One region of the Arhodomonas sp. AD133 genome, then DNA from elsewhere that is predicted to be linked to it. Evidence: predicted binding sites of a transcription regulator. Region 1 holds the regulator's gene; each other region holds the start of a gene.
What was found. The regulator FliA, encoded in region 1, starts transcription of late flagellar genes. The targets are predictions, from matches to a motif close to GCTAAAGTTNNNNNNNNNNCNGCCGATA.

Region 1 (2,203 bases):
GCAGCTTCAGCGACCTGTCCGTGGACCTGGATTACCTGCTGGTGGATACGGCGGCGGGTATCTCCGATTCGGTGATGAGCTTCGCGCGTGCCGCCCGCGAGGTGCTCGTGGTGGTCTGCGACGAGCCCTCGTCCATTACCGATGCCTACGCGCTCATCAAGGTACTCAACCGCGACCACGGCGTGACGCGCTTTCACATGGTGGCCAACCGCGTGCCCGGGCCGCGTGAGGGCCAGGACCTCTATGGCAAGCTCGCGCGGGTCACCGACCGCTTTCTCGACGTCACCGTGGAGTACGCCGGCGCTATCCCGGAGGACGAGCGCCTGCGCGCAGCCGTGCAGCGCCAGCGACCGGTGGTGTCGCTGTATCCGGGTAGCCCGTCGGGCCGGGCGTTCCAGGCACTCGCCGATCGCGTGGAGCAGTGGCCGCTGCCGAGCCGTGCCGACGGCCAGCTCGAGTTCTTCGTCGAGCGGGTGATCCGCTATGGCAGCCGGGTAGGGGAGTTCGCGGGATGAACGGACCCTCGATGTACGAAGCCGTGCAGGGACAATGCGGTGACGATCTGCTGGTGCGCCACGCGCCGCTCGTGCGTCGAATCGCGCATCACCTCGCCAACCGCCTGCCGCCGAGCGTGCAGCTCGAGGATTTGATCCAGGCCGGCATGGTAGGGTTGCTCGAGGCCGCCCGCCAGTTCGATGCCGGGCAGGGGGCGAGCTTTCAGACCTATGCGGGCATTCGCATTCGCGGCGCCATGCTCGACGAGATACGTCGCCTCGACTGGACGCCGAGATCGGTGCACCGGCGCTCGCGCGAGGCGGGCGAGGTGATCCAGGCGCTGGAGCACGAGCTCGGACGCGAGCCGAGGGATGCGGAGGTGGCTCAGCGGCTCGGGGTGTCGCTGGACGAGTACCACGCTACGCTCACCGACGCTGCCAGCGCCCGGCTGTTCAGCATCGACCAGGAGGATCCGACGACCGGCGAGGCCCACGAGCCCCAGGGCGACGGCCCGTCGCCGCAGGATGTGCTCGCCGACCGGGGCTTCCGCGCGGATCTCGCTGCAGCCGTCGCCAAGCTGCCCGAGCGCGAGCAGCTCGTGATGCAACTCTATTACGATGAGGAGCTCAATCTGCGCGAGATCGGCGAGGTGCTCAGTGTCAGCGAATCCCGCATCAGCCAGATTCACGGCAAGATCATGCTAAAGCTTCGTGCGCACCTTGCCGATTGGATAGAGAGGTGAGAGTGCATCTCCGGCGGCCCTCCGCACCCGAGAGGCGCCGGCCGCCGGCACGGTTACCGCGAATTCGCTCAGGGGGAATAGCGTGGCATTGAACAAGAACATGAAGATCCTCGTCGTGGACGATTTCTCCACGATGCGTCGGATCATCCGGAATCTGCTCCGTGATCTCGGCTTCGAGAACATCTCCGAAGCCGACGACGGCAACACCGCGTTGCCGATGCTACAGCGCGGCGGGTTCGATTTTCTCATCACGGACTGGAACATGCCGGGCATGAGCGGCATGGACCTGCTAAAGGGTGTGCGCGCCGATCCGGATCTGGCCGACCTGCCGGTGCTCATGGTCACTGCCGAGGCCAAGCGGGAGCAGATCATCGCTGCCGCCCAGGCGGGTGTGAACGGTTACATCGTCAAGCCCTTCACTGCCGTGACGCTCAAGGAGAAGATCGAGAAGATCTTCGAGCGCATCAATGCGGGGGGCTAGCGCCATGACGACCGACGACCGCAGCCAGCAATACCTGGCGCTCGCCCGCGATCTCATCGAGCGCATCGAGGGCGGTGACGAACAGGGGATCCAGGAGACCATCGATGAGCTGACCCGATTGCGCGAAACGGAGCTCTTCCGCGAGATCGGCGTGCTCACCCGCGAGCTCCACGAGGCACTCAAGTCTTTCCGCGTGGACAGCCGTCTGTCGGACATCGCTTCCAGCGAGATTCCCGACGCCAGGCAACGGCTGAACCATGTCATCGACGTGACCGAGAGCTCCGCGCATCGAACCCTCGAGGCGATCGAGACGAGCCTTCCCCTGGTGGACGAGCTGCGCGCGCAGGGCAACTCGCTCCACGAGCAGTGGCAACGCTTCCGCCGTCGTGAGCTTTCCGCCGACGAGTTCCGCAAGCTCAGTCAGGAGGTGGAAGGCTTTCTCGCACTCGCCGGCAGCCACGGCGAGGCGCTCAACCATTCCCTCT
Region 2 (2,203 bases), on a different contig from region 1:
CGCGAGCCGCCATAGCGGCACGAGGTCGGCGCACGGGTCAGGTGTATCCGCTATGCGCCGGAGACCAACAGGTTGTCGACGTGGGCGGCGAGATCGGACGCATCGAACTTCGCGAGAAAATCGTCTGCCCCCACCTTTTTCACCATCGCCTCATTGAATACGCCCGACAGGGAACTGTGCAGAAGCACCTTGATGCCTTTCAACTGCTCGTCGGCGCGAATCCGGGTAGTAAGCGTATAGCCGTCCATGCGTGGCATCTCGATGTCCGAGATCACCAACGCAAGCGTGTCGATCCCGCCATCTGCCGCCGCCTCGCGAAGCCAGGCGAGCGCATCCTCGCCATCTTTCGCCACTGCTACCCGCCAGCCCAGCGGCTCCAGAGAGCGCCGGATCTGGTTACGGGCGACGCTGGAGTCATCCACCACGAGCAGTTGATCCCGAGAGGACTGGACACCGGCCGACACCCCTTCACGTACGGTCTGATCCGCCGGGTCGCCGAGCACGTCCACCAGCACCTTCTCCACATCGATGATCTGCACGAGGACACCGTCCACCCGTGTCACGGCCGTAACGTAGCCACGGTCCGCAACGTGGGCCGGCGGCGGGAGCACGTGTTCCCAGCTGATGTTGACGATGCGGTCCACCCCATCCACCAGAAACCCCTGCACGGTGCGGTTGTACTCGGTGACCACGACCGATTCACCCACCCCGGCATCACGGACGCCGATGGTTTCGCCGAGGCTGATAATGGGTACCGTCTGGCCGCGTACGTGGGCGACACCGCGAATCCCCGCGCGGGAATCCGGCATGACGGTCAGGCGCGGCGCGCGGATCACTTCCCGGATCTTGAAAACGTTGATGCCGAAGTTGCGCTTGCCGAGCTGGAACAGCAGCATCTCGAACCGATTGTGTCCGGCAAGCTGCGTGCGCTGGTCCACGCTACCCATCGTAGTCGCCATGTCCGTTCCATCCCGCCGCGTTTGCATTTCCCCTGCCGCCTGTAACGGCCGGCTCCCGCCAAACTGTAGCCCACGGCTCGTCGTCGAACGCGCACACGCGATACCCTCGTTGTGAATACAATCACAATTTCACTGGCATGATGGTCATTGCCGATAACGACGGAAACGGGGGGTGGCAACCGTGAACGGGGCTCGAAGTCGATTCAGTGACACGATGTCTGGCTCGTCCGGTGGTCAGGTACGGCAAGCGCGTTTCGACACAGCCCGGCTGCCGGAGTACGAACGATTGGACGCCAGGCAGACCATACGGCCCCCCCACCTTCGGATCACTCCAGCCCGGAATGCGGCCGGCGACTGCGCCGCAACGGCCGACGCCTGGCGACTGGGCGACTGCGCCCTGGGCGTGTCACGGTTCACTGCGCAGACGGTAATCCGTGACCGGCATCTCGTCTCACGGCACGCGCTGGAATGCTACAACGTGCTGGTCCCGCTTCAGGGTATTATCGATACCGAAACCGAAGGTCGGCGAACCCGGCTGCATCCCGGTGACATCCTCGTCGAGGATACGCGACGCACCAAGCAGTCGTTCTATCACGGCGGAACGCTGTTGTTGTTCCGCGTCCCGCATTACAGGCTTGTCGGCACCGCTACACCCACCGACCTGCACGGCCGTGTGTTGCGGGCAGCGATGCCGCAAACCGCCCTGCTGCGCGAGCACCTTGTCGCATTGCACGAGGAATGCCGCCTGCTCCACGAGCACGATATCCCCGCCGTCATTCACGCTACCACCAGACTCATCGCCGCCGCAGTGGCACCGGCAGGACCCGAGCCGACCCAGCCGATGTCACTGAGAGAACGCCTGGAACGCTACATTCACACGCATCTGTCGGACCCGGCGCTCGACGCCGACGCGCTGCAGCGACAGTTCAATGTCTCGCGAACCCGCCTCTACGAGCTCTTCCGTACCGAGGGCGGGATCAGCAAGTACATTCGCGTACGACGACTCGATCAGGCAGCGTCGTGGCTGACCGACCCGACGCGGGCGGCACACACCATTCAGCAAATCGCCTTCGAAGCCGGATTCCGCAACGAACGTCAATTCCAGCGCGCGTTCCGGCAGCGCTTCGGCGTGACTGCCCAGGCCATTCGCAACGCGCCCGCCGCACGCATTCGCCAGCTGTCGTCCTCCCCGAGCCCCGCCGACGAGGTCGCGGGAAACCCTCCCTGAGATCGGGCATCCTGAG
Region 3 (2,203 bases), on a different contig from region 1:
GTCGATGCGGTCCGAAAGCCGCCCGATTTCATCGCCCGCGGGGTTGGCGAGTCGCAGGGTGAGATCGCCGTCGCCGCTGCAGAGGTTCTCGACACGTTCCGACATCTGCCGCAACGGGCGCAGCACGATACCCGGCACCCTGATCAGGACGAATGCGCAGACGATGAGCCCGAGCGCCAATGCCGCCAGCAGGTTCCAGCGGTTGGACGCCGCGTCGCCGGCTACCTTTTCGGCGACTCCGGCGGACAGTGTGCCGACCCGCTCGGTCATCCGGTCGAGGTGATTGCGCGCCTTGTCGAATGCCGCCTTGCCGTCACCCAGCGCCAGTGCGAGCGCCGCGTCAGTGCGACCGGCATCGGCCAGGCGCCGGACCTCGGTGCCGATCTCCTCCCAGCGCGTGACATCCGTGGCGAACGTCTTCGCCATCTTCGTGGTTTCAGCACGGCCTAGCGCCGCAGCGGATCGCTTCACACGCTCGCGTGCCTGTGCCAGGTTCTCGGCGTAGGTGTCGCGCTGCTCGCGCCGCGCCGCGGCGGAATCCGCGAGCACGCCACGCATTTGCGCGATCATCGACTGGTGCAGATCCCGGTCGGCTTCCAGCACCAGCGAGCTGCCGGGCATGAGTGCATCGGAGAAAGTCCGGGCGTCGCCGGTCATCTCCGATAGCAGCATCATCGAGAAACCGACCACCGCTGCCAGAATGACCGTCAACACGGCGACCGGCGCCGCGAGTTTCCAGCGAAACGACAGATCCCGCCACCAATTCGACATCTTGTTGCCCCCCGACGCGCGTAGTTCGAACTTTTGCTTATTGTTTTTTTGGCCTTGCTTATCAATGTATCGTCCGATGCCTCTCGATCTTGAGACGGCGATGCATCTGCGGCGCCGGCGGCACACCGATTGCCCGGCTTCTGGAACACGTACACCCGGACTATAGTCGACACAGAGGCGCAGGCGCCGTGCCTGTCGCGCGGCGGAAGCCAGCCACGCCGTTGGGGAGTGTGCCCATGACCTATCACCGCCCCCGTACCTGGTTGCGAACCCATGAAGTGCACAATCAGCCGGCGCCCATGGATGATTACGACGCCTGGACCACGGATCGCCCCCTGCGCGAGGCGGTCATGCGCAGCGCGCCCGATTGGGTGCCGGGCTGGCTGCGGGCGTTGGGCTCGGAGACCGGGCGCGTCTACTGGTTCGAGCAGGCGGCGCTGGCGAACCGGTATCCGCCGGAGCTGGAGACCTTCGATGCCGGCGGACGGCGCATCGACGAGGTGCGCTATCATCCGACGTATCATGCGCTCATGGCGCTCGCCATCGGCCACGACCTCCATGGCGTGGCGTGGCGTCAGGCAGGCGCAGGCGGGCATGTCGCGCACGTCGCCGGCATGTATCTGTTCACCCAGCCGGAGCAGGGCGTGTGCTGCCCCGTCACCATGACGCATGCGGTGGTGCCGGCACTGCGGTGCGAGCCCGCGCTGGCGGAGGACTGGCTGCCGCGGGTGTTGAGCACTGCCTACGACGCCCGCGCGCTGCCCGCCGGAGACAAGTCCGGCGTGACGTTCGGCATGGCCATGACCGAGAAGCAGGGCGGTTCGGACGTGCGGGCGATCACCACGCGCGCCCGGCCCGCCGACGGCGCCGGCGAATACGTGCTCACCGGACACAAGTGGTTCTGCTCCGCGCCCATGTCCGATGCGTTCCTGACCCTCGCCCAGCTCGACGAGGGCCTCACGTGTTTCCTCGTGCCCCGCTGGCGGCCTGACGGCAGCCGCAACCCGCTGTATCTGCAGCGTCTCAAGGACAAGTGCGGTAACCGCAGCAACGCCTCCGCGGAGATCGAGTTCGACGAGACGTGGGCGCAGCGCGTGGGCGAGCCCGGGCGCGGTGTTCGCACGATCCTGGAAATGGTGCAGCAGACACGCCTCGATGCCGCCACCGCGCCGGTGGGGATGATGCGTCAGGCGCTGGTGCGGGCGTGGCACCACTGCCGCGGACGGCGTGCGTTCGGCGCCGCGCTCGTGGACCAGCCGCTCATGCAGCAGGTGCTCGCCGATCTCGCCGTCGAGCTCGAGGCGGCGACTGCCCTTGTCATGCGCGTGGCCGAAAGCATGGACGGTGCTCACGCCGACGAGCAGGAGCGTCTGCTGGCCCGTATCGCCACGGCGGTGGCCAAGTACTGGACCAACAAACGAGCCCCTGTGGC
Region 4 (2,203 bases), on a different contig from region 1:
CTGAGTGACCGCCTCCGATGTACGCTCGATATCGGCCGCGAGAGTGTCCATGGAGTCACGGTTTTCCGCGACCACACGGTTACCGTCACGAGCACGTTCGTCGGCCTGGGAGGCGGCGGACTCCACCTCGGTGGCATTGCGCGATATTTCCTGCACCGTCGCCGTCATCTCGTTGATCGCCGAGGCGATCTGGTCGGTCTCGCTGCTTTGCTCGCGTACCGATTTCTGGGTCTGGGCGGCGACGTGATTGAGCTCGTCGGCAGCGGAGGCGAGCTGGTGGGTGGTGCCGTTGACCTCGGAAATCGCCCGGCGAACCTTGTCCACGAAGGCATTGAACTGCTCGGCGAGATCCGCCATCTCGTCGCGCCCGTGGACCGGCAACCGTTGCGTGAGGTCGCCCTCGCCGGCGGCGATATCGCGCATCTTCTCGGTCACGTTGACGATGGGACGTGTCAGGTAACGGGCAATCAGCAGCGCCACGCCAACGACCAGCACCACCAGGACGACGCCGGCGACGAGCATCTTCACCGTCACGCGGTTCGCCGCGGCCATCATTTCACTTCGCGGGATGAGGCCGATGAACTTCCAGCCAAGCTCGGGCGAGGTGTAGACGTTGGCCTGGTAGGCCTCACCATCGATGGATACCAGCAGGCTGCCACCATCACGTTCGGCGAGCTTTCCATAGGCATCGCCGTCGAGCTCACCGAGTGCCTCGAAGTTGTGCGCCGGATTGCGCGGGTCCACCAGCACGGTGCCGGAATCCTCGACCAGCATGAGATACCCGCTGTCGCCGAACTGGATCTGCCGGACACGTTCGGTGAGCGCCGCCAGCGAGACGTCCAGGCCCTGGGCACCGATCACGGTGCCGTCTTCACCGCGGACCGTGCGGGCGAGGCTCACGAGTGTGGCATCGTCGGTTTCGAAGTAGTACGCCCCGGTCATCACGACGTCACCGGGTGAGGCCATTGCCTTTTTGTACCAGGGCCGCGCACGGGGATCGTAGCGTGCACCACTCTCACCCTTCGGCCACTGGACGAAACCGCCCTCCTCCGTGCCCATGTAGACATAGGCGAAGCCGGGATGCGTCTCGGCGAAGCGCTCGTAGACCCGGTAGATGTCCGCCTCCACGCCGCCATTGCGCTCCGGCGTCATCTGCACGCTCTCGGGGTTATCAACGTAGCCGGTAATCCCCCCGCCGGCTGAGCGCACCGCCGGATTCCGCGCCAGATAGGCGGTGTTCTGGGAGACCTGCTCGAAGAATCCGGTCAGTGCCGCATCCACCTGCCGGATCTCGCGCAGGCTGGCCTTCGTGAACCCCTCGACTGCGTTGTCGCGAGCCTCACCGACCGCAATCAGGACCATGGCCGTCACGGCCACGATGATCGTGCCCCCAAACGCGAGCATCAGCTTTCGCGCGATGGACATGAAGCATTGCCCCCTTCTGTGCTACGTCGTTGTCGCCCCGGCTTGTCGCAGCACGTGTCGACACGTGCTGCGCAACGTTTCCCAAACAGGGCAACGGCAGCGAGCGGCCGAACTTGACGCCGTTCGTCGCATCGCGGTTACTAACCTTGCAGGCAGTATTGTCAGGTCTCAGTGGCGGTGTGCGCCGCTGTTCGCTTCGACAGGCCTTCGTGGTATGCCGCCACAACGGGCTTGCGATATTCCGAGTCACTCGCTTCGATGGTCAGTGGCGCGAGGAGCGTGGTGCAGCATGGACTGCATGAGTGACGAGCAACGCAGACCACAGCGGCGCACACGGCCACCCGCAGGGCGCCACTGCGCGGCGCCTCGCCAGCGTTGCGTTCGCTTGACGTGGGGCTCGCCACGCCAGCGCTCACGCGCCTTGCCGAGCCACCGCGCAGTGGCGCTGAGACCTGACAATACTGCCTGCAAGGTTAGTTCAGTGACGCAGGGTCCCGGCGAGCTCCACGGTCAGACGCGCGAGCGTGGCGATGGCCCGCTCCGCGTCATCCCCCCAGGGCACGGCCGTATTGAGCCGGATGTAGTCGCGGAAGCTACCCGAGGCGGAGAAAAGGTGGCCCGGCATGATGCCGACCCCCTCTGCCAGCGCCCGTTCGTGGAGTAGCGCGGCGTCGACGCCACCCGGCAACCCCACCCACAGGACGTAGCCGCCGCGAGGGCGGCTGACGGTGCTCCCCCGCGGGAACGTCCGGCTGACTGCCGCGATGAAACGCTGCAC

Region 2: ACPEES_RS03785 (chemotaxis protein) is a predicted target of FliA. The motif match lies at 1,002-1,029, and genes of this name have one in related genera.
Region 3: ACPEES_RS05475 (methyl-accepting chemotaxis protein) is a predicted target of FliA. The motif match lies at 839-866, and genes of this name have one in related genera.
Region 4: ACPEES_RS02010 (methyl-accepting chemotaxis protein) is a predicted target of FliA. The motif match lies at 1,517-1,544, and genes of this name have one in related genera.

What each region holds. Positions count from the first base shown of each region.
Region 1 covers NZ_JBNAZM010000027.1:56,592-58,794, forward strand. Annotated here, with positions in the region: gene ACPEES_RS14770 (MinD/ParA family protein) at 1-515, shown strand, start outside; gene ACPEES_RS14775 (RNA polymerase sigma factor FliA) at 512-1,237, shown strand; gene cheY (chemotaxis response regulator CheY) at 1,338-1,718, shown strand; gene ACPEES_RS14785 (protein phosphatase CheZ) at 1,723-2,203, shown strand, end outside.
Region 2 covers NZ_JBNAZM010000004.1:54,495-56,697, reverse strand. Annotated here, with positions in the region: gene ACPEES_RS03785 (chemotaxis protein) at 51-959, opposite strand; gene ACPEES_RS03780 (AraC family transcriptional regulator) at 1,174-2,187, shown strand.
Region 3 covers NZ_JBNAZM010000006.1:51,269-53,471, forward strand. Annotated here, with positions in the region: gene ACPEES_RS05475 (methyl-accepting chemotaxis protein) at 1-771, opposite strand, end outside; gene ACPEES_RS05480 (acyl-CoA dehydrogenase family protein) at 1,008-2,203, shown strand, end outside.
Region 4 covers NZ_JBNAZM010000002.1:119,673-121,875, reverse strand. Annotated here, with positions in the region: gene ACPEES_RS02010 (methyl-accepting chemotaxis protein) at 1-1,425, opposite strand, end outside; gene ACPEES_RS02005 (PLP-dependent aminotransferase family protein) at 1,904-2,203, opposite strand, start outside.